Linked DNA regions of Verrucomicrobium spinosum DSM 4136 = JCM 18804. Each later gene encodes a partner of the first gene's protein in a complex. Links are inferred from orthologs where the notes say so. Each region holds a gene or a part of one and is shown on either strand. Other genes may lie near its edges. The genes, in order: VSP_RS26205 and VSP_RS32105.

Region 1 (7,542 bases):
CCGTCAGGCTCAGGGCGAGGCCGGGCACGAAAACCTCGTCCGCCTGGAGGGAATCATTCACAATGGCAAGAACACCACCATCTGCCTTGAGTACTGCCCGAATGGGGATGTTTCCGGCATGGGCAGAAAGCTGTGGGACTCAGAAATGCTCACTGGTCTCTCGCCTGACCAGCAGGGGCGCGTGCGCCAGCAAGCCATGGGGCTGATGTGCCGGGATATGGCCCGCGGTCTGGGGCACATCCATCAGAACGGGGTGGGGCACCTTGACTTCAAGGGGGTGAACGTGTTTCTGGGGCGCGATGGTGTGGGCAAAGTGGGGGACCTGGGCACCGGGGTGAGGCTGCAGGAGGGCCGCTTTGAGGTGCCGACGAATTACCACTTCCCTGATGCCCCCTCGTATCTGCCTCCAGAGGTTCTGGAACTCATGCAACTTCCCCCGCACAAGTCCCTGCTGCGCGGTCTGATGGACAAGGAGTGGATCACCTCCATCGATCTTGAGGCTTATGAGGCGGCCTGTGGGCAACTGGGAAATCAGGCGCCAATCGAGGAGTTCCAACGCGTCAAGGGGACGCTTCTGGACATTCAACAACGAGCTGGACTGCAGGACTCCAACAAGGATGAACTGGTGGCCGCGTGGCGCGAGGCCACCCGCGGGCTGGACGCCCTCGCAAAGGGCCTTCAGAGGAGCGAAGGCGTGACTACGGGCCAGGTTCTGGATGTCACCAAAGTGGATGTCTGGGCGCTCGGCATCACGATGTGTGAGCTGGCCTACTCGGGTGAGCACGGCAGCGGCTCCCCGTTTGAAGGCAGCAACTCCGGGCGCACCACGACCAACATCGCTGAGTACGCCCAGGATGGCACCAAGACCTTTACGGAATATCGTCTCGAACGTTGGGCTAAGGATCATCCCGACACTCTGCCGCCCACGGATGAGCGTCTCGATGCTCTGCTCGACAAGCTGTTGCACCGTGATCCAGATCAGCGCATCAGCGTGGCGCAGGCGCTCGATGATCCCTACTTCAGCGAGCTGGCCCTCGACAACCCGCAGGTGCGGGAGTTTGTTAAAATACTGACCTCCTCTGGCAGCAGCCGTGTTGCCATTGAGGAGTCCGCCAAGCGGGTCGCCCAGCTCTGATTGTGACGCATGCCTCGTGGAGTTTTTGTGATTTCATGAAACCCGGCGCGGCCGCCGGGCCTGGGAAGATCGTGCCGGGATGTCATCGGGGACTCGAAAACAGTGAGCAGTTCGTCGAAATGCTGGGCCAGGGGATCAACGACGACCTTGGCCGGACTGGGAACTGTGCCGAGGGTTTGGGCGTGGCCCTGGTGGAGGCCTTCTTCCCCGGGCAGCAGTTCCAGCATCCCATTCCCAACGGGGCTTCATCTTCGAAGATCGATGGCGACATCTGAGAGGAGGTGACACAGGCGTCCCGCCTGTGCGTGTTACCGGCGTCCCGCCGGTTCAGCTGCGGTATCGGGTGCTTCATGGGAGGGCAGGGGAATCGCGGGTCCATCGGAGATCTCTCGCTTTCCGGCGTCCCTCCGGGACGGGCGCACGGCCATCTGCGCCGGTCCTCCATCGGTCGTGTGCACCATCTCGCCCCTCCGTTGCCTGAGCTGGTTAAGACAACCGGACTACCCCTGTGGCGACGCTGCGGGCGTAGTCCGACCCGCAGCGCGGGAGACACAAGACTTGAAGACACAAGACAGAAGACCTGAGGCGATGGGTGGCGAGGGGTAATAGTGAGGCAGGGGATCGAAGAGCGGCGGATTGCTCCACACCCTCCGGGAGTCCGCGCTCGCCCACTGCACCGGCGGGACGCCGGTACCACGCACCGACAGGAAGTCGGTGTCACTTGCTGCCAGTCCCAGAGGGATATCGGACGGAAGCCGGTGGTGACAACCACCGGACCTCGCCATCTCCTGGCCCTCGCGTCCCGGCGGGACGCCGGATCGTTGCCCCCTGACGCACATCCTGCCTCCCGGCGTCCGAGTCCCGGGCGAACCAAGAACCAAACCCACGCAAGCCCCCTGACTCCCTCTCATCCTCCCGCTTTCAGCACCTTGACCACTGACGCACTGCCTACTGCCAACTGGCTTCTGCCCATTGCCGCACTGGCTCAACACCCGACTTTGTGAAAAATTTCACAAATTCAGCTTGCTGGATCTTCCCTGAAACAAATAGTGGGGCGATACCACATTCCATGAGCAACACTGCCGTAACTGCCCCCGCTTCACCACCCGCCGTGGACTTGGTGAACGTGCAGGTTAATGGGGTCTGGCACAAGTTCCCCAAGGGGACGCGCATGATTGAAGCCTGCCGTCAGGTAGGGGCGCTGGTGCCGCACTACTGTTACCACCCCAAGCTCACGTCGCCCGGCAACTGCCGTATGTGCCTCGTGGAAATGGGGATGCCCCCGCGTCCCGCACCCGGGCAGGAGCCGGAGAAAGATGAATTTGGGATGGCCAAGATCGGCTGGATGCCGCGTCCGGTCATTGCCTGTGCGAACACCGTGGCCGAAGGGCAGGGGATCCGCACCGAGGGCAAGCTGAGCGAGGAGTGCCGCAAAGGGGTGATGGAGCTGCTGCTCATCAACCACCCGCTGGACTGCCCTATCTGCGACCAGGCTGGCGAGTGCCGCCTTCAGGAATTCAGCGTCGAGCACGGCAATGGCGAGAGCCACTTCCGTGAAGAGAAGGTCAAGAAGCCGAAAAACGTGGACATCGGGCCGCGCATCCGTCTGGACGACGAGCGCTGCATCATGTGCTCCCGTTGCATCCGTTTCACGGCGGAGATCGCCGATGATCCCGTGCTGGGCTTCACCGAGCGCGGGAGCTACACCACGCTCGCAGTGCACCCTGGCAAGCGCCTGGAGAACAACTACTCCCTCAACACCGTGGACATCTGCCCGGTGGGAGCGCTGACCTCCAATGACTTCCGGTTCCAGATGCGAGTCTGGTTCCTGAAGGAGACCAAGAGCCTCTGCACGAAGTGCGGCCGCGGTTGCAATATTGAGATCAGCAGCCGTCAGAACGAAGTTTACCGCCAGACGCCACGGGAGAATAACGACGTGAACTCCACGTGGATGTGTGACCAGGGCCGCCTGGACTTCCACTTTGTGAACAGTGACTACCGTCTGACGCAGCCGCTGGTCAAGAAGAGCAACGGCCACCATCCTACCACGTGGAAACTGGCCGTGAATCAGGTCGCCGAGGCACTCCGGAGCGTGAAAGCCACCGAGATTGCGGTGATTGCCTCCGGTCGCATGACCAATGAGGAGCTCTATCTCACCCACGCTCTCGTCAAATCGGTTGGCATCGAGAACTACGACGTTGTGCCCCGCACCGGCGGTGGAGACGACTACCTCCGCGCGGACGACCAGAACCCCAACAGCAACGGCGTACGCGCCATCTGGGGCACTGAACCGGGTGCGAAGCTCCCGCAGATTATCGCTGGCATCAACAGCGGGGCCATCAAGGTGGTGCTCGCCTTGGGTGAGAACCTCATCAAGGCTGGTCTGGAAAAGGCCGCTCTTGAAAAGCTGACTTTCCTGGCCTCCTCACACATCCTGGCCAACGCCACCGCTGAGCTCTCTCACGTGGTGCTTCCTGCGGCGAGCTATGCCGAGAAGCGTGGCAGCATGATCAACGTCACGGGCCGCCTTCAGCGTCTGAGCAAGGCCGTCAACTCGCCGGGCGAGGCCCGCGATGATTGGGAAATCCTGCGCGACATCATCCTCGCCTATGCTGGCTCCAACGGCATTCACAGCGTGGAAGACGTCTTCAAGCGTATGGCTGGCGACGTGGAAATTTTCAGTGGTCTGACGCTCGCCCGCATCGGCGAACTGGGTGTGCAGGTCATGGAAACGGGCGAAAAAGTGCCTCTGCTGGAGCGGGAACGCGAGCGCAAGGCCAAAGGCATCATCGTGGGATAAGTCATGGGAAGCTTTCTGGACAGCATCAATCTCGCCTTCATCATCGCTGCGGCGGTGAAGATCGTTTTCTTCAGCTTCATGGTCATCCTGCCCATGGTCGCCTACTCAGTTTATGCTGAGCGGCGCGTGAGTGCGATCATCCAGGACCGTGTGGGGCCAAACCGCACTGGCATCCCGCTCACCCTCTTCGGCGGGAAGAAGGACATCCCTCTGGCGGGCCTCATCCAGCCGCTGGCGGATGGTTTGAAATTCTTCCTCAAGGAGGACTTCACTCCCGCCCACGTCAAGAAATTCTACTACTGGCTGGCGCCCGCGCTGGTCATGGTGCCGGCCATGATGACCGCCGCCGTGGTGCCCTTCGGCAGTGAGCTGGACCTGAGCTGGCTGGCCAAGTTCGGCGTGGAAGGTGCCTGGCTGCAAAAGCCCATCAAGCTGGTCATTGCCGACCTCAATGTGGGCCCTCTCTACATCTTCGCCATCGCCTCCCTTGGGGTGTACGGCATCGTGCTCGCAGGCTGGTCCTCGAACTCGAAGTACCCCTTCCTCGGCGGCGTGCGCAGCACCTCCCAGATGATCTCGTATGAGATCGCGCTGGGCCTTTCCATCATCCCTGTGCTCATGATCTTCGGAGACCTGAACCTCTCCAAGATCGCCCAGTACCAGGACAAGAACGGCTGGCTCCTCCTCCCGCTCTGGGGTGAAGGGCTCACCTTCAAGCGCCTCGTCCTCTGGATCCCCGTTTTCATCTCCTTCATTATCTTCGTGGTCGCCATGTTCGCGGAGACCAACCGGGCACCGTTCGACCTTCCAGAGTGCGAAACGGAACTCGTGGCCGGTTATCACACGGAGTACAGCTCCATGAAGTTCGCCCTGTTCTTCATGGGCGAGTACGCGGCCATGATCATCGGGTCCGGTCTTGCGGTAACCCTTTTCCTCGGCGGCTGGAGCATCCCTTGGGGTTCCCAGATTGGTCTCGGTTATGTGGAAGGGGCCACGCCCATCTGGCTCGGCCTGCTGCACATCGGCTGCTTCCTGGCCAAGGTGGTCTGCTTCATCATCTTCTTCATCTGGGTGCGCTGGACCCTGCCCCGCTTCCGCTATGACCAGCTCATGAAGCTAGGCTGGCTGGTCATGTTTGAACTGGCGCTCGCCAACGTGATTCTCACTGCCGCGCTCATCGTGTGGCTCCCGAACTGATTTTTCTGACCTGATTCCCTCACGCCCTATGGCAACGGTTGTTGTACAACGCCCCAAACTCAAATGGCACGAGAAGTGGTTCATCTCCACGCTTGCCAAGGGCCTGCTCATCACGCTTGGCCACGCCATTGCCATTCTCAGGGGCAAGAAGAAGGTCACCATGCAGTATCCCGAGGAAAAGTGGGATGCGAACCTGCCTGACCACTACCGCGGAGCGCCCGCCCTCGTCACTGACGAACATGGCCGTGAACGCTGCGTGAGCTGCCAGCTCTGCGAGTTCATCTGCCCCCCGCGCGCCATCACCATCATCCCGGAGGAGATCCCCTCCACGGATCCTTGGGCCAAGGTCGAAAAGCGCCCGCGCCTCTTCAACATCGACATGATCCGTTGCATCTACTGCGGCATGTGTGAGGAAGTCTGCCCGGAGCAGGCCATCTTCCTGCGCAAGGACTACGCCATCACGGGCCTGAGCCGTGCGGAAATGGTCCACGACAAGAAGAAGCTCTATGAAATCGGCGGGGTGCGTGAAGGCCTCGTCAACAAGTGGAACGAGCTGAAGTAGTCCAGTCCCGCCCCTAATTTTTCTCCTGTCTCCCGACCGCATTCGCATCATTCCTGCTCGCATCTCATGCCCGCCGTTCTGTTTTACCTCTTCTCTGCGCTCACCCTGGTCTTTGGCCTGATGGTGGTGGTGTTGCGGAACCCGGTGGCGAGCGCCCTCTCCCTGGTCATGAGCTTCGCGGGTCTCGCGGCGTTGTTCATCAGCCTCGACGCTTATTTCATCGGTATCATCCAGATCCTGGTGTACGCCGGCGCGGTGATGGTGCTGTTCCTCTTCATCATCATGCTCCTGGACATCAAGGCGGAGGCGCTCAAAAAGGTGAACGCCTTCTCCGTGGTGGGCGGGGCGCTGCTGGCCATCGTCTTCATTGTGCAGCTTGGCATGATCTTGGGCGGCCTTGAGGCTGGCAAGAAGACCGTCGCCGATGTGCCGATTCACTTTGAGGCTGCGGCTGAGACCCAGAAGCTTCCGACCATCAAAGAAGACCTCGCCAAGAAGTCTCTGCCAGACACGAAGCTTGTCGGCATGGCCCTTTTCCACCGCTACCCCTTCCAGATCCAGTTGATGGGGGCGCTCCTGCTCGTTGGCACCATCGGGGTCGTCATCCTGAGCAAGCGTGAAGTGAACTAAGCCTGGTCAACTGAGCGAACTGATTCCTGCCGAGAGCCTCCCATGGTCACCCTCAACCATTATCTCCTTGTCAGCGGCCTGCTGTTCTCGATCGGCCTAGTTGGCGTCGTGGTCCGCCGCAACATCCTGACCATCTACATGTGCCTGGAGATGATGCTGAGCGCCGCCAATCTCACGCTCGTGGCGTTCTCCCGTTTCCGCCTTGTGGAAGGTCTGCCGGACTACAATGCGCAGGCGCTCGTTTTCTTCACCATCACCGTGGCCGCCGCTGAGGTGGCCGTGGGTCTGGCCATCATTGTGGCGCTCTTCCGGGCGCGTCAGAGTGTGGACATCACCACGGTGGAGAAGCTCAAGGGCTAACCCGCGCCGTTAAGGATCATTTTCTTTTCTCATATCGTCACGATGGAACCCATTTCACTGACAGGAACCGTGCTGCTGCTGCCGCTGGCTTCGGCGCTGGTCATCTTGCTGTTTCACGGCCTGCTCAAGAATGTGGCGCACCTGGTCTCGACCGGCGTGTCCGTCATCATGTTCGGCTGTGCGCTCATTTTCCTGGATGCGGCAGACCAGCCCAACGGCTTGCTTTTGTATGAGTACCTGAAGGTAGGCACCTTTACAGCCGACATAGGGTTCGTGGTGGATACGCAGAGCCGCGGCATGCTCTTCATCGTGACCTTTATCGGCATGCTGGTGCACATCTACTCGCTCGGGTACATGAAGGATGACGATGCGCGCGCCCGCTACTTTGGCGCGCTCTCACTTTTCATGTTCTCCATGAACGGCATCGTTCTGGCGGACAACTTGGTGATGATGTTCATCTTCTGGGAGCTGGTCGGCGTCAGTTCCTACCTGCTCATCGGCCACTGGTTCAAGAAACCCGAGGCAGCCGATGCCGCAAAGAAAGCCTTCCTCACGAACCGCGTGGGTGACTTTGGCTTCATGGCGGGCATTCTCATCCTCTTCGGGCTCACCGGCCACGTCTCCATCTCCCAGCTTCAGGGCTCGATGGAAAGCGGCGCGCTCAATCACATCAAGGACCACTTCCCGTGGGTCATCACCCTCGCTGGTCTTGGATTGTTCCTTGGTGCCATGGGCAAGAGCGCCCAGGCTCCCTTGCATGTCTGGCTGCCGGACGCCATGGAAGGCCCCACGCCCGTGTCCGCCCTCATCCACGCCGCCACCATGGTGGCGGCCGGGGTGTACATGCTGGTGCGTGTT
Region 2 (16,562 bases), 1.6 Mb from region 1 along the record:
AGCCCATCGCAAAACGTGGGTCAATCGCAATGCCGATGAGCGGCTCGCAAGCGCCGCCCATGTCCGACGCGCCTGGGAAAACATGCTGCGTGACAGTGGGCTGCAGTACAACTTCCTCAGCTATGTGGATGTGATTCAGAAAGGCGTGCCCGATGAATATCGCGTGCTCATCCTGCCCGCTTGCCTGTGTTTGTCCGACACTGAGATACGCGTCATCGGGGCGTTCTGCCAGCGTGGCGGCACCGTGATCGCCGACTATCTGCCCGGCGTGTGGGACCAGCATGGCAAAGGCCGCGCTGGAGGGGGTGGTCTGGACGGATTATTTGGCGTGAAACACGATCCGAAGATGCGTCAGGCAGACCTGTTTGGAGGCACCCTCTGGGTGGAAGTGGATCAAGATGCCAACTACTCCTGGAAGACTTATCGAGAATTCCTGACCAACAAAAACACTTGCCTCCTGGACAGCAGCGGATTTCACAAAGCCGTGCGCGCCCAGCCGACGGATCAAGTCCAGGCGCAAGGCAAAGGTCGGGCGGTGCTGATGAACATCTCTCCGCAGTGGTACAATGCCTACCGGGAGGCCGGGTTTGACGCGGCCAGAAAGCGCGAGGTCTTCATGCGTCATGTGGTGGATGCCGGGGTGACTCCCTGGGTGCGACTCGCCGATGCTGGAGAGCGGGAACACGGCTATGAAATCACCTACTGGAAACTGCCTACAGGGCGGACACTGCTGTACTTATGCCTGAATCCAGAAATCCGGGGCACTTCGCTGGGAGGGGGCAATTCCGTAGGACTCAAATCATCAACGCTCCCTGCAAAGCTCCGCTTCAGCAGACCGGTGCAGCAGTTGCGGAACGAGCGCTCCGGTCAAAAGTTGGGGGACGGAAGCGAGTTCGTGTTGGAGTGGAAGCAGCATGAGGCTGTGGTCCTATCCTTTACCGAAGCCAGCTCACCTTGAGAAACTGGCGCGGGCAATAAACGTCCTACTTATGCCTCACGCCCGTACCAGAAGGAATGCCCGTTGCCCTTCCCCGTTGCTTTGCCGGGTTCATGAGGCATCTTTCCTCCGACCGCCCCCGATGAAAAAGCCTCTCTTTGCCTTGCTCGTCCTGGCCGCCGGTTCCGGCATGCTCTGGTCTCAATCCCTGCCGCCCCCTGTGGCGATACCCGTGGTGGAGCTGCCCAAGGCCCCGGAACCGATCGAGCCCATTTTGCGTCTGCAGATCTTCCTGGACACCCACTTGTTTGGGCCCGGCAAAGTGGATGGCCGCCCCGGTGAGTTCACCACCAAGGCCCTTAGGCGCTATCAACAGTCTCACGGTCTGGCGGAGACAGAGGTGGAAAACCACACGCTGGATGTTTCCAGCGTCACCCAGCTCTACACCACCTATACGATCCGGGAAGAAGACCTCCGTTTTGTCGGTGACCTTCCCAGTTCCCCTGCCGCCCAGAGCCGCAAGAAGTATCTGCCATATGACTCGCTGCTGGAGTTTCTGACCGAGCGCTTTCATTGCTCGCCGGATCTGCTCGAATTCATCAACCAGCCTCTCAAGATGAGCAGGCTCAAGCCGGGAGACGTGGTGAAGGTCCCGAACGTGGAGCCGTTCCTCATCGAGCAACTGGAGCCCATCCCCAGCCTGCCAGAAGTGCCGGAATTTCTGAATCGGGTGATTCGCATCGACACTCGCGAAAAACTTCTGGGCGTGTATGAAGGAGACAAGCTGCTCGCCAGCGTGCCGATCACGACTGGCAGCGGATACCTTGCCACCCCTCCCGGCACCTGGAAGATCGTCGGCATCACGCAACTACCCACCTTCCGCTGGGACAAGGGGGTGCTGGAATACGGGGTGCGCACCAGCAACTACTACGAACTGCCCATCGGCCCCAACAATCCGGTGGGAGTGATGTGGATAGGCCTGAATCGTGCCGGCATCGGTGTGCACGGTACGAACCAGCCTCAAACCATCGGCCGCAGCGCCAGCCATGGCTGCATGCGCACCGCGAACTGGGATGTGGTGCGACTGGTGAAGCTGATCACGAAGGGCATGACCGTCATCATCGAAGGGCCGGCCCCCATCCCGCGGCCTGCCTACGAAAAGCCATCCCTTCCTCCCGCACCACTCCCGCCCGCCGAGCCTCCCAAACGCCGGTTCAAGTGGTTCTGGCAGAAGTAGGGGCACGCAAGCCCTTGGGGCATGATGCTTATCCTCTATCTTCATGGCTTAAGTTTTGCCCATAGAAGCTTGCCGGGATTTGTTCCAGGTCTTATGAATTCTTCATGAGCGCCTGCCTTGAGCCTCTCTGCCAAATCGCCCGCTCCTCTGGAGCGGTTCTAAGTCTGCTTGTGGTGCTGGGGGGCAGCAGCTGTTCCCCTCTGACGTACAAACAGGCCGCCACGCCTCCGCCACACGCTTTCATCAGCCATCGTGCGCCTCCCGATGGGAACACGAAACTGAAACTGGGCGTGAAGGACCTCATCGATATGAAGGGCGAGGTCACCACGGCCGGATCCGAGCGATATTACAAGCAGGGCAGGCCGGCGGCACAGGACGCGGAATGCCTGCGCCTCATCCGCAAACGCAATGATGTGGTGATCGTCGGCAAGACCAACCTCAGCGAGTTCGCGGTGGGCGTTTCCGGATCCAATGATTATTTCGGCACCCCGGTCAATCCGGTGGACAAGACTCGCGTCCCGGGCGGGTCTTCCAGCGGCTCCGCTTCCGCGGTGGGACTGGGCCTGGCCGATGTGGCGCTGGGTACGGACACGGCAGGGTCCATCCGTGTGCCCGCCGCCTGTTGCGGCGTGGCGGGGTTGAAGACGACCTTCGGGGCCATTTCCACCAAGGGCGTGTACCCTATTTCCCCCAACTACCTCGACACCGTGGGCCCCATCGCGCGGGATGTCAACGGCCTGGTCACGGGCATGGGATTGCTGGAGGAAGGGTTTGCCTCAAGATACGCGAAGGTCAAAGCTGCAAAACCAACAGCCGCTGTCGTCCGTATCGGACGGTTGAAGGTCCCCGGCACTGACCCGGCCATTGATCGCGCCATCGACGCCCGTCTGGCCGCCCGCGGCTTTCAGGTGGTGCCCATGGACAAAGACTTCCTCAACCAGTGGCTGAAGGCCCAGGAAAATGGAGGCCTCGTCGCCGCCGCAGCTTCATGGTATAACAACCAGAAGATCGAGAACGATGAGGGCATCGAGAACCGCGCCCGGAAGGCCTTCTTTGTGGGTGACATCATCTTCTCCCGCCGCTATAAGGACGAGGCCAAACGTCAGGCCGCCATCGCCGAGCGCGACCAGTTCGTGGCCCTCCTGAACCAGAAGTTCACCGAGGTGGATGCCATCGTGCTGCCTGTGATCCGCAAACCACCTCTGAAGCTAAACTGGTTTTTCACCGGCCTCTTCGAAGCCAAGTTCATGAAGATCCAGTGCACCATGGCCCCGAGTTATGCAGGCGTGCCCGCCCTGGCTGTGCCCGTGCCCATGGAAGGCTCCAGCTTCCCGGTGACGAGCATGCAGATTGTTGGGCCGGCACACAGTGAAGCAGCGCTGCTGAACATCGGGCGTCTCATGGAATAGCCCGGAATCGATGGGTTGATCATCCGCAACAACACCATCCGGCACGGGGGCTGGTTCTGCACCGCCCCCTGGTGATGTGGCTCATCCACTGTAAGGATGCGGTGAAGGAGGGCAATACCGCAGAGATAACGGGTGGCATCACTCCAAGGGTGACGAAGTGACTGGCCGACAACCCCTCAAAGGCGACATGTCACCCCGCCTCCGAACCCCAAGGGTTCGATGAATGCATCCTGAACGTGGCCCCACGCAAAGTTCCATTCGCGCAGCGCGGATGAGAAAACCCGCCACACGATTCAAGGCAGGCAAAGAAGGGGTGTCTGTTGCGCGAACCTGATCGCGTCGTCCCTCTGGAGGCTAAATGTGCCCGGATCGAGATTCATAGACCCGGAAGCTCTTGTTACCGCGATGCATTCTTGGGTTTTTCCAAACTAAAGACATTCACTAGCCGGAGCTAAATCACAGCCCAATTGAGAAAAAAACAAACCGAGGTCGGGTGAATAGCCCACCGGCCTGTCCCGTCTCAGGTGCAGACACTGCGCCGCCGGCTCCAATCCGCATCCAATTGCGGTCTATGAAACTACCATGAAATTTCTGTCAGACCCCACCCCGGGATTCACGGTTTTTGCCGTGTTCATCGGCCTAATTCCTGCCCTGTCAGCGCGTGATCCTGAGCCGCCAGACATCCGCAACCTCCTTGACCTTGAGGCGTATGCGTCAGAACTCGCGCAAAAATCGCACGTCACTCCCACCCCGGATCTGGATCCATTTTTCTCGAATCTCAACTACGACGACCACCGTCGCATCCAGTTCCGCAAGGACCGTTCGCACTATGCAAATGCAGGGCCGATGGCAGTCGAGTTCTTCCATCCCGGCTGGATGTTCAAGAAGCCGGTGCATTTCTATGAGATCCAAGCCGGTCAGCCGGCCAAGGTGCCCTTCGATCCCAAAGAGTTTGACTACTTCGGCCTCAAGGTGCCGGAAGGTGTGTCCTATCCCGACGGCTACACCGGCTTCAAGATTGCGGCGGTGGACCGCGCGACGGGCAATAGACCGGAGTTCCTCGCTTTCAACGGCGCGAGCTACTTCCGCGCCGTGGGCGCAGGGCTGGGGTGGGGGCTCTCTGCCCGCGGCATCGCCATCAACACCGTGGGTGGTGCCCCCGAGGAGTTCCCAGATTTCACCCATATCTGGTTCTTCAAGCCCAAAGAGGGAGACACAACCTTCCGGTTTCTCGCCCTGCTCAACGGCCCCAGCATCACCGGGGCCTATGAATTTGAGGTGCAATACGCCGCCACGACGACCACCTCAGTGACGGCCTCGCTCTTTCTCCGCAAACCGGTGGCGCTGCTCGGTGTGGCCCCGTTTTCCAGCATGTTCTGGTTCGGGGAAAACACCCAGCCGAAACCGGAGGACTTCCGGCGGGAGGTGCACGACTCCGACGGACTCCTCTTTGAGCAGGAGGGGCAGCCCGTGGTGTGGCGACCGCTGGACAATGGCAAGCAGATGCGTCACAGCGTATTTGGCATCGATCAGCTCAAGGGCTTTGGCCTCCAGAAGCGGGACCGCGATTTCCGCAACTTCGAGGACCTGGAAGCCCGCTATCATGAGCGCACCGCCGTGTGGGTGGAGCCGCGTGAGGGATTTGGACGCGGCCGTCTGCACCTCATCGAGCTGAGCACCGGTGAGGAGACATGGGACAACGTTGTCACGTTTTGGGAGCCGGAGACTCTGCCCACCGCCACACAGCCGATGCGTATTTCCTACAACCTGCAATGGCAGGATGGGCACACCCATCCGCTGGCCCGGGTGATCGCCACCCGTTGGGGGGCGGCACCGCGCGCTCTTGATCTTCCGAATGTCTGCACGTTTGTGGTGGATTTTGCCAAGGGCTCCATCGGCGCGACGAAGGCCGGCGAGTGGGTTCCCCAATGTGGAGTGAACGTACGCGGCGGCGCTGCAAAACTGGTGGGCAGCAAGGTGCAGTCAAACCCTGAAACCAACGGCTGGCGCGTGAGCCTGAACGTGGAGATCCCGCCAGGCACCGATCTGGTGGAATTGACCTGTGACCTTCTGGATGAGGGCCGCCCCGTGTCGGAGAGGTGGGACTATCAGTGGCGGCGGTAGATGGCGCTCCCCTACCCGCTGCCGCCCTGCGCCAGACCTCAGTCGTAGCTGCGTTTGTCAAAACGGGTCGGGCCACATGCCACCCACCACGCCCACCTGACCTCACATGGCCGCTCGACCCCTCCGCACTTTCACAAGTGCAGCTACGAACTGCCCGCTGGCGCCCTGCGCCAGACCTCAGTCGTAGCTGCGTTTGTCAAAACGCGGTCAGGCCACATGCCACCCACCACGCCCACCTCACCCCACACGGTCATTCACCTCACCCCACACGGTCATTCACCTCACGCCGGCCGGTTGAGCCGGCTGTCCAGATTAAAGATTTGTCCGGAGGTGTGCAGCAGGAACCGGTCGAGGTGGGCGATGAAACAACTCACTTCCTTCGTGGTGTTGAACCTGCCCAAGGTGTGCGCCGCCAGGAAGCTCCTCTTCAAGTCCTCCCCAAGACCGGCTGTCATCCGGGTTTCCATGAACCCGGGGAGCACACAATTCACCCGAATGTTCCTCGCGCCATACTCGGCGGCAAGGCTCTGCGTCAATCCCATCAACCCCGCCTTGGCCGCCGCATAGTTGGCCTGGCCGACCGGCCCCCGCCATCCGGAGAAAGAGCCGATAAAGACGATATGGCCCCGGCGCTGGCCGCTCATGCGGTTCAATGCCGCGCGCGCTGCCCGGAAGGCACCGCTGAGGCAGGTGTCGAGAACATGATCAAAATCCATCTCCTCCATCTTCAGCATGCTCGCATCGCGACAGACCCCTGCATTGCAGACGAGGAGATCCAGCGCCTCCAGCCCGCTGACAAATGCTTCCACCGAGGTCGAGGACGTCACATCCATCTCCGTCCGTCCCGGGGCATGCACGGCGTATCCCTGCCCGGTCAGTTCAACATGAAGGGCTTGAGCGAGATCGCCCAAGCCCCCTGTAATCAGTGCCACTGGTGCATGCATGCCCACCCACTACCATCAACAGGAAGCGCTGGCTAGCCCGCCGGACTGGTGAAGAGGACGGCAGCGGTGTCGTAGCTGATGCGCACGCCCGCCACCTGAGCGAGGTAGTTGAGCACCTCGCTCAACGGCATGTTGCTCAGATTCAGGCTCACCGTCTTCTTGCCAATCTCAGGAGTCTTCAGGATGATGTTGGGGATCACCTTGTCCTGAGTGACGGCTTTGACCTTCATGCGCACCGCGAGAATGGCCTCGCTCAACTCCACATCGGCAAATTCAATTTTGTCGATGATGATCTTTTCGTAGCTTTTGCGGAGCATCACGTTGTCCTTGCCCAGTTTCTCCTCGATCTGGGCCATCATGGCGCGGGACTGCGTGTGATTGGGGTTCACTGCCAGCACTTTGGCCAGTTTTTCCCGTGCAATATCAAACTGCCCAGCATAGAAGGCGGCGCGGCCATCCTGGTAGAGCACGTGGAGGGGTTCATCCGCCGCGCGGGCGATAGACTGGCCAAGCCAGACAGTGGTGGCCACCAGAAGGGCAGCGAGCAGGGCGTTCGTTTTCATAATTGAAAAGGGGGAACAACCTTCATTGTGCCCGCAATTTTCAAAAAAGGTCAAGAGCATTCCCTTGGGATGGACAACCTCAGCAGCAGATAGGCGCGTTCAAACAAGGCATCTACGCAACCTTTGGTTTTTTTTTCGAGCGGTGCGAAGTGGAAAATTGAGGGCCGGAGGCCCGGGATCTTGCCAGCCTCGGGCAACATGATCGCCGAAGAGATGTTGAGTCTGCAGGCCCGACGCCATCAAATCTGCCCACGACAATCTTCCCTGAATGAGTCGCGCCTGTAGCCCTATGTCTATTGTTTATCAACAACCTTGGGCGTTGCCCAAACTGACATCTGGCCGGCCTTTCGGCCCTTCTGAGGCTCTGAATTTCCGCCCTCCCCCTTCAGGAATACTTCACGTCTTTGCGGGGCTCCATCTCAAACACCATCACCTGCTGGGTCTCCACCGAGCGGTGCACCACTTCGAGGAGGAACTTGTAATAGTGCGGGTCGTCCTGAAGGATGGCCAGCTTGTCCAGGCTTTCGGCCTCAATGCTGACGAACCAGTGCCAGGGGTCGGAGATCTTGATGCGCTTGCCGACATTCAGGTGCAGCACTTCCCGGATCTTGAGCAGGATGGCCCGGGTGGTCCACATCATTTCCTCCAACCGGTCCGCCGTGACGTCCGGTTTCAGAGTGAAGAGGGAGACCTGGCAAATCATAACTCCACCATTCGCGCTTGGTCCGTCACGCGGTGCTCGCACCGCACTCACGTGGAGGTCTTATCGCCCCTCCCAACGAGACTAGGAACTCCAGTCGAGAGCCTTCTTGCGCCAGGCGTACAGGAACGCCACCAGCAAGATGCCCACGAATGACAGCATCCACCAGAAGATGGCCGCGCCGAAGACGGCGACGTAGTCTTTGAAAATGACCGCCCAAGGGTACATGAAGACCACCTCAATGTCGAAAAGCACAAAGAGCATGGCCACGATGTAGAATTTCACACTGAACCGGGGCTGAGCCTCGCCCAGAGGGAGCATGCCGCACTCATAGGCGGAATCCTTCATCTTGTTCCGCTTGGCTGACTTCCCTGCAAGCACGCTGGCCAGAAGCGTCACCCCGGCAAAGCCGGCGGCCATGAGCATTTGCATCAGCACAGGGAGATAGTTCTCAAGCATGACAGGAGGGGAAGGAAGACCGCAACAAAGGGCTAAAAACGGTGCTGTAGGGTAGCGCGGAGGACCGGAACGTCAAGGAGGCATCAAAAAAGCCGCCCTGGAAAAGGGCGGCTTGGTTTTTGAAAGTTGGATTTGTGGGAACAGCGCGGACTGGTGCCGCTATTAGCGGGCGGCAGCGGCAGCGGCAGCTGCGGCTTCTGCGCGGGCCAGCGTATGAGCGCTGGATGCCATTTCAATACCTTTAAGCCCACGATAGCTCTTCAGTTTCTTCTCCACGAGGCCACGGCCCACAAGGTTCTGAAGCTTTTCATAAGAACGGAGCCGTAGCATTTCTTCGCCCCCGCTAACTGCGTTTTTTAGCTTTAGGTTCTCGTACACGAGCCCGAACAGAATGTTGAACTCATAAGTCTTGCCATCCGAGAGAACATTGACCAACTCATCAGTGACATGGTCAGGAACCCGACGTGAAAAACGTGTTTTTCTTACGGTAGCCATAGACCCGGAGTATAGCACCGCGCAAGCACGTTGGCGAGTTTTTGTTTGATTTCACAGGAAAAATCCACGAATTCCAGCCCAAAGTTGCCTTTGAGGATAGAATTTTCCTGCTCCTCCGTATCCGCCGAATCTCAGCGGCTCGTGAAATTCCCCACCACCGTCATCTCAGCACTCTCGGCCTTGAGGGAAAAGATTTCCTCACTGGCAGGGAAAGCAGAGGAGTCGAATCGATCTTGAAGATCGTCTGCGAATTCCTGAATAGCCTCCGCTCCGGCTGGGAAAACATAGAGGGAATTGCGGTCCGGCGTCACGACCCAGACCTCTTTGCCAAAGACTTTCTCAAAGATCTTTCCCAGAGAAGGGGCCGTCAGCAAGCAGGGGAAGAGGTGGTCTTCCCCCCGGTACACGGCGTAGATGACCTTTCCGGCTTCGTTTTTGATCAGTTCCGGCTGAAGACTCGCCAGCCGGCGGTCGGCAGCCTCGGCCGCTTTCCGTTGAAAGCTATCGGCGCTGATGCCCAGCTTGTTGAATTCTGACTCCGTGTAGGGCACGAGTCGCGAGGTTGAGGGATCCAGCTTCACTGGGGTGAACACCGTCAGCCGGGCCTTCGCCAGAGTCAGTGAGATGGAGGAGCGGACCACCTTGGGCTCTGGCAGCAGGAGGTAGTTCTCCACCCGGATCGGCACGGCCTTGGGGGTGGCCCCGGCAGGAGACTGGGCCAGCACGGAGGAGAACGGGGCCACGAGGACGGCGCAGGTGGCTGCCGTGCCGAGGAGAGGGAGAAGGAAGCGTCTCACGCCGCCACGTTCCCTGAGGTGGGCCATTCTTCAACTGGCAAATGCCGGGGCCAGGCACGACGTCACGCTTTCCTGTTGCGCGAGTGCGTCGTCAGACGGATGTGGCCCCATGATCGCCTACCTCCGCGGCCACTTGGTCGAAGCCCTGCCCAACCAGCTCACGGTGGACGTCAACGGCGTAGGCTATCTCTGTCTGGTGCCCCTCTCCACCTACGACCGGCTGGCGGGTACGCAGGGGGAGGTGAGGCTGCTGACGCACCTCAACATCACCGAGCGCGATCACACGCTGTTTGGCTTCGCCACCGCTGAGGAGCGGGACCTCTTCCGCCTCCTGATCAATCGCGTGAGCGGCATTGGCCCCAAGATGGCGCTGGCGGTGCTCAGCGGCATGGCCGTGGGCGACTTTAAAGACAACGTCATCCGCAACGACGTGACCGCGCTCTCCCGCATCAGCGGAGTGGGCAAGAAAACGGCGGAAAGGATCGTGCTGGAACTGAAGGACAAGGTGGGCATCGTGGATACCTGGCAGGCCGCCCGGAGCACGGGCAACAGTCTGGTGCCAGACCCCACCCAGGCTGCGCAGACGGATGCGGTGCTCGCGCTCATCGCCCTCGGCTTCAAGCAGACCGAAGCGCAGAAGACGGTGCAGGATCTCGTGAAGAAGGCAGGTGGCGTGGTCAGCGCGGACAAGCTCATCCGCGATGCTTTGAGGAACCTCTGACAGTCGGCCTCCTGGCGCCTTACTTCAGCGTCTCCCAGTTGGAATTGCCCAGCCCCTTCTCGATGAACCAGTCGAGGTTCACCGACTTGGGGTCGTTGCCCAGGCGCTTCACCCGGGCCCGCTGGGTGTCCACGAGGAAGAACCCCCTCATGGGGAACACGCGCAGGCCCCGGTAGTCCAGCGCCCACGCCATGACGCGGTGTACCCCGGGAGGGAGCTGCTCAAAGCTGAACCGGCCGGTGAATTTGGCGAGCCCCTCATTCGGCAAATGACCCTCGGGCACATGGGTGAACTGGAGGTCACGTGCCATCACCTCCATGAAGTACAGGGGCAGACCTGTGACTTGGGTGACGTGGAAGATCTCCCAGTGCCCATCGTGGGGGTCTTTATAGGTCAGCAGCACCGCATCTGCCACCCTCTCGCGATTGGGCAGGCAGGCATAACCCCAGACCGCACCGGAAACTCCCTGCTCGTCATTAGTTTGCACCACGCAGGCAGAGAGTTCTGCGGTATTGCTGCTGAGCAGCTTGGGGGTGAGGCTGAAGTTGTCCAACCGGGAATTCTTGAGCATGGCGGGCCTGAGGTGGCCCAGGTCATCCGCCTTGCGCGCCAAGTTGCGATTCCCCGCCACATCCCCCTCCACGGCAAGAGGGAGCTTGTAGAAGAGGGTGTTGGCCGCGCCGCGGAGCCGTGAGGATTCCCACACGGCCATCATGCGCCAGCCGAAGGACCACGAGATGGCCTGCATGAAAATCAGGGCAAAGGCACCTGCTGTGAGAGACTGGAGAATGAATCGGCGGAGACCTGGCTGATGCTGACCCAGATGCCGGGCAATGAGCCAGACGAGCACAATTAAAGCCACCGTAAGCGGCACGGCGTGGATGACATACCGGGCATGCACGGCATTGTCTCCCGTCGTGGTGGCCCAGGAACGGCCAAGAGAGGTGAGAAAGGCCGCGCCCACGGAGTAGGTGCCTAGCAGGAGCCAGGGAAGCAGACGCTCACGAAGCGCCTGCTCGCGGAAATGCCGGAGCCAATAAGCTGCGCATCCGCCAAACAGGGCCAGGGATGAAGCGCCCAACCACAGGCTGGTATGCATGAGGGACAGGCTCGATCCCCGGGCCAGATGGCACCCCAGGAAGCGGAGGATGAAGCTGGCGGCGGCCTTCGGCCGACGGACGAACTCGCTGACGTTCCGCCCCATGGTGGCCTCCTCTCCTTGTTTGTAGGAGAAAGCTCCGTCCACTTCGTTCTTCAGGCCGTGGAAGTAGAGGATAGCCGTGATCCCAAAAATGAAGAGCCAGGCCACCAGGAACCACTGGCGCTCCCTCCCCGCCTTCAGCGCACCGGACCACCAGATCATGGGCACCATGAGCACCCAGACGAGCAGGCCGGTGGCAAAGGTCTGGGTGGCACACTCTGCACAGAGGACGGCGAGCACGAGGCGCAGCCACGCCGGCCAATGGGACCGGAGCAGTACCACCAGCGCGGTGGTGAGGAAGAAGGCCGGACAGGCCACCTGAAACATCATGGGCCACAGCACGATGCGGTACTGCATGGGGGACAGGATGGAAACACTGGCCAGCGCCAGCAGCGGCCACCACTGGGCAAACGCGGCACCCGAGGTGCGACGGATGAGCAGGCCCACATTTGCCGTTGTGAAGCAAAGCAGCAGCCAGGAGAACCACATCTGGCGGGTATATTCCCCGGGCCAGTAGTGGTGAAAGAGCATGATCACCCCGCGGACGAAGGCCATGCGGTGCTCCATCTGCACGAGGAAAAAGTCCCGCCAGGTGAGCTGACCTGCAGCCGCCTTCACATCCATGTCCACGAACATCCAGTCATCCAGAAAGGGGATGTTCACCTTATACTCCTGGATCATGCGATTCAGGAGGATCGCAGGCAGGAGAATGAGGAGCCAGCAGCCACTCTTCTTGAGCACGGGCAGCCACGCTGCCAACCGGGACCGCCAGGTGCCCGCCGCATGAGTGTTGCTTGAAGTCATAGGCCGTCCAGTCATCCGGTCTCAGCAAGAGCACCCGATGAAGCCTCTGGCAGGTGAATTTTCCCTCATCCCAGTGTGGCCTGGCCAGACAGCGTCAGACCTGCCAAGGGCACTCTCAGGGTCATCACGGTGTTGTCCGGCTTGGAGGCGGCGGTCAGGGAGCCCTTGTGCTCTTCCGCGATCCATCGGGCAATGCTGAGCCCAAGGCCGCACCCTTCTGTGGTGCTGCCCCGGGAATTCCCGCTGCGGAAGAAGCGGTCAAAAATCTTGGGCAACTCGTCTGGACCGATCCCCCGCCCGCCGCTGCGCACGGTGATCACAGCCTGCTCACCCTCCTGTCGCAACTGGTACTCCACATACCCATCCAGCCGGTTGTACTTCACCGCGTTGTCCGTGAGGTTCAGCAGGAGCTGGCGCAGGCGGTGGCGATCCCCCCGTACACTACAGGGTGTGCCGATGACCACGTTCACGCTGAGATTGAGCGTCTGCCCCAAGATGGAGGCTTCCCCAGCAGCGTCCCGCACCAGCTCAGCCATGTCCAGATCCTCCACCAGGAGGTGCACCTGATGAGCATCTGCCTGGGTCAGGAAGGTGAGACCAGAGACGATGCGGTTGAGTCGCTCGATCTCGTCCAGCCAGTTTGCCACCCGGTCCCGGTGGGTCTCGGACAGGGCGGTATCCATGAGGGCCTGCTCAAAACCGTTGCGCAGGATGGTGAGCGGGGTCTTCAGCTCATGGGACGCATGCAGGGTGAACTCCCGCACCTCCTGAAACGCCGTGTCCAGACGCCGTGTCATGTCATTGAGCACAGAGGTCAGACGATCCAGTTCATCGCCGGTACCCCTCAGGGGTATCTGCTGGTGCAGACTGTCCTGGTTGATCTTCTCCGCTGCCTGGGTCAGGGCCAGAATCGGGGAAAGCGCCCGCCGGATGAGCCACCAGCTCACGGCCCCAAGCAGCAAGACGGGAACACATGACGCCGCCGCAGCCGCAAGAAAGTAGGACCAGTCTGCGGTGCCCGTCCCCTGAAGCGGCCCCCCTTCCCTGGCCAGTTCCAACCAGGTGAACAGGACCGAAATGACTCCGGCAAGCAGGAACAGACAGGTGTGCGCCCAGAAGAGCCGTGTGCGCAGGGACCTTTTCATTTTCATGGTTGCTTGTCCGACATCAGGTAGCCCACTCCCCTGACGGTGTGCAACAGCGGAATAGCGTGCCCCTGATCAATCTTGTCGCGCAACTTGCGGACGTACACATCCACAAGGTTCGTGCCCGGGTCAAAGTTGTAGTCCCAGACGAGGCGGAGCAGCATGGTGCGATTGCAAACGGTGTCCACATTCTGCATGAGCACCTGCACGAGCCGGAACTCGCGAGGGCTGAGCTCGATGTTCTTGCCAGCCCGCTGGGCCACGCGGTGGGGCACATCCAGCGTCAGGTCCGCCAGACGCAGGAGGATGGCACCCGACTCCCCTCCCCGGCGGGCGATGGCGCGAATACGGGCCACCACCTCCCCCATGGAGAAGGGCTTTGCCAGGTAGTCATCCGCCCCGGCATCCAGGCCGCTGATGCGGTGGTCCACATCGCCCCGGGCAGAAAGCATGAGCACCGGGGTGGAGTTATGCATGGCCCGAAGCTGTTTGACGATGGAGAGCCCGTCTTTGCCAGGCAGCATGATGTCCATGATCACCGCATCAAAGGCCTGGGTGCTGATGCACTGCACGGCTTCGTCACCGCGCATCAATACCTCGGCAGTCCAGCCCGCGTCCGTGATGGATTCCCGCAGGGCTTCGGCCGTGCGAGGGTCGTCTTCCACTACCAGTATGGTCATGATTTCAGGGGCTCGCCCCGGAGCGGGGCAAAAAAGAAAGGTGATTGAAAGGGATACGGATGCTCAGATGGAAGATTCCCAGCTTCCAGCGAAATGGCCTTCATGGAAACTCGAATGAATCAAGTTTCATACGGGTCTGAGCGGTGCCGCAAGCTGGAGGCGAGTATGGGTTTTTAGAAGTTTTTCATGACACCGAGGCGGAGCAAAGTATTCGAGAGCTTTCGTTAGCCCAGTATTCAAAGCAGGGGGGGCCGACTGACGAGCGAAAGCTCTGGACTCCCCTCCCCGCCCCCCTTTGGTCATCGAGTGACGCTGGACGGCATGCTGCCGGGCAAGGCTCCCTTCAAAGTACGGGTACAGCACCGGAGCCCAGAAAGCGTTGCCGCAGGTGAAACCTGGGCACTGCTTCCTCGATCGCACACAGGACGCTAGTCCCCGGCCTGCTGATTTTTGCGGGCCGCTGCTTGAGTGCGGTGGTGGGTGATTTCTTCCGGGGTCAGCAGTCCATCCCCATTGTCGTCGGCAGAGTTAAAGCGCCGCTCCAACTGGGGAATGGTCAGGCCGCGACCCTGGTTCGCGGTGACAAATTCCGGCCACGTCAGAGGGTGCGGCGGCACCGCCATGATGCGGGTTTTTTTCCGACTCTCCACTTTGGGTTCGAAGAACCACCAGACACAGGAGGAGGACATGAGGGTGGCCCCGAACAGGGCGATGGTGCGCACCAGGACAATCATGACAGAGACAGGCGGGAGGTGGGGCGGAGACGCGCCGAGGGTGCAACCTTTCCTTCCGGATTGCAAGCATATCAAAAAAACTGATCTTGTTTGGCGGACTCAGCACGCGAGCGGCAACTGGCGTCCGAAGTCCTCGCAATTCCCGCTGCATCCTCTATCCTGCCCACCATGCCCGAGGCGTCTCCCCAGCCCAAGCGTCCCCGCCGGTTCTGGCGGCGTTTGTTCCGGTGGATCTTCCTGCTGGGATTCCTGAGCGTGCTCGCTCTGAGCGGCGGGTTGTGGTGGGGCTACGTGGAACGCGTCAGCCTGGCCAACCGGGCCTTGGCACAGATCGGCCCGTATCAAGCCCAGCTGGAGGGACTGGACCTGAACCGCAACGGCCACCTGGAAGTGCGGGGCCTGGTGCTGAAGGACCGGCAAAGCGGTGCGACGGTGCTGCGCCTGCCGCGGGTGACGGGAGAAGTAGGCATGGATCACCTCCGGTCCAAGCGGCTGACTGAGATCACGGTGGAGGAACCCGAAATCCTGGTGGATCAGCGCTGGCTGCAAGGGTCCCCCGCAGCTCCCCCTGCCAAGCCGGTGGACCCCACCAAGCCGCCCGTGCTGGCAGGTTATTCCATCGGTCGTTTCCGCGTCAAAAATGCCAGGATCAGCTTTCATCCCAATGCCCGGACCACGGCCGAGGTGACGATCAACTACGAGGCGGAGGATGTGGCGGTGGACGCCAGCGGTCGAATTCGCAGCGGAGAGCAGGAACTGGCGCTACAGCAAATCAAGATCAACTCGGAGTCCGATGGGGCCCGCCCGGTGCGGCTGGAAGAATTTCGGATCAAAGGCCGGGTGAAGGAGGGGGTGCTGGAACTGGATGAACTGGCCTTACAACAACCCGAACTCCATGCCACGCCAACCCTGCTTGCTGCGCTGATGGGCACGGCCGCAGAGATGAAAGAACAACACGTGGCGCGGCAGGCAAAAAGCAAACCAGACACGGTGCCCGTGATCAAAACGCCGGAAGTGAGCGCCGGAGCGGGATCCCTGCTGACCGGTATTCGCATCGGCCGGCTGGAGATTGTGGACGCCGGAGTTTCGGCGAAGCGGTTCGTGGAGGGCAACCCCATGGGCATGGTGCTGCCAGAGAGCGAAGTCCACTTCACCTACCGCACCTCTGGCATCGAGTGGCGGTTTGGACAAGCCCCCACCATGGGCGCTCATGCGCTGGAGGTGGCCTATCTGAGCGTGGCCGCTCCCGGCAACCAGGGCCACATACGCATGAAGGAGGCCCAGCTTCAGGTGGCAAAGCTCCAGGAAGGGCAGCCGGTACGGGTGGAGCGGCTTCAGATGCTGGAGCCTCAGGTGCGCTGGACCCCGGTGCTCAGGAAACTACTGAATCAGGTTCGTGGCCAACAGGCCGCTCCGGCCGCCGACGCCGTGCCAGACTCAGCAAATGCTGCCAGGAAGGCAGTGTTCCCCGGTGTGCTGCTGGTGAAGGCGGACCTGGATAAGGCCGATGTATCCATCAAGGATGCGCAACTCATGCCTTTCTCCCTGGAAGTGAAAGGCGGCGTGAACACAACCGACCTGCTGCTGGACGCCACCGGCTGGCACTCAGCGC

The links.
Region 2: the proteins of VSP_RS26205 (region 1) and VSP_RS32105 are in contact, whole or in part, in a cryo-EM structure (PDB 7NYH), measured with the Escherichia coli proteins. The link is inferred for Verrucomicrobium spinosum DSM 4136 = JCM 18804 from one-to-one orthologs.

The regions. Positions count from the first base shown.
Region 1 is NZ_ABIZ01000001.1:6,410,743-6,418,284, reverse strand. What follows is about bases 4,597-7,542. They hold VSP_RS26205 (NADH-quinone oxidoreductase subunit J family protein), read left to right. Parts: upstream 4,597-5,760; coding sequence 5,761-6,324; downstream 6,325-7,542. Other genes in these bases: nuoL (NADH-quinone oxidoreductase subunit L), read left to right, coding at 6,727-7,542; nuoK (NADH-quinone oxidoreductase subunit NuoK), read left to right, coding at 6,367-6,684; VSP_RS26210 (NuoI/complex I 23 kDa subunit family protein), read left to right, coding at 5,161-5,694; VSP_RS26215 (complex I subunit 1/NuoH family protein), read left to right, coding at 4,597-5,132. Also shown: VSP_RS26230 (protein kinase domain-containing protein), read left to right, coding at 1-1,135; VSP_RS26225 (hypothetical protein), read left to right, coding at 1,171-1,410; VSP_RS26220 (NADH-quinone oxidoreductase subunit G), read left to right, coding at 2,205-3,935; more of VSP_RS26215, read left to right, coding at 3,939-4,596. UniProt on the Escherichia coli protein: NDH-1 shuttles electrons from NADH, via FMN and iron-sulfur (Fe-S) centers, to quinones in the respiratory chain. The immediate electron acceptor for the enzyme in this species is believed to be ubiquinone.
Region 2 is NZ_ABIZ01000001.1:7,966,374-7,982,935, forward strand. Bases 6,687-9,623 are described here. They hold VSP_RS32105 (NADH-quinone oxidoreductase subunit A), read right to left. Parts: upstream 8,374-9,623; coding sequence 7,999-8,373; downstream 6,687-7,998. Other genes in these bases: VSP_RS32095 (tetratricopeptide repeat protein), read right to left, coding at 6,687-7,214; VSP_RS32100 (Dabb family protein), read right to left, coding at 7,600-7,917; VSP_RS32110 (hypothetical protein), read right to left, coding at 8,536-8,868; VSP_RS32115 (hypothetical protein), read right to left, coding at 9,000-9,623. Outside these bases: VSP_RS38470 (beta-galactosidase trimerization domain-containing protein), read left to right, coding at 1-958; VSP_RS38475 (L,D-transpeptidase family protein), read left to right, coding at 1,080-2,174; VSP_RS32080 (amidase), read left to right, coding at 2,279-3,583; VSP_RS38480 (glucan biosynthesis protein), read left to right, coding at 4,166-5,707; VSP_RS32090 (SDR family NAD(P)-dependent oxidoreductase), read right to left, coding at 5,989-6,639; more of VSP_RS32095, read right to left, coding at 6,684-6,686; more of VSP_RS32115, read right to left, coding at 9,624-9,665; Holliday junction branch migration protein RuvA, read left to right, coding at 9,775-10,386; VSP_RS32125 (DUF2339 domain-containing protein), read right to left, coding at 10,406-12,391; VSP_RS32130 (sensor histidine kinase), read right to left, coding at 12,457-13,536; VSP_RS32135 (response regulator transcription factor), read right to left, coding at 13,539-14,216; VSP_RS32145 (EF-hand domain-containing protein), read right to left, coding at 14,645-14,950; VSP_RS42835 (AsmA family protein), read left to right, coding at 15,119-16,562. UniProt on the Escherichia coli protein: NDH-1 shuttles electrons from NADH, via FMN and iron-sulfur (Fe-S) centers, to quinones in the respiratory chain. The immediate electron acceptor for the enzyme in this species is believed to be ubiquinone.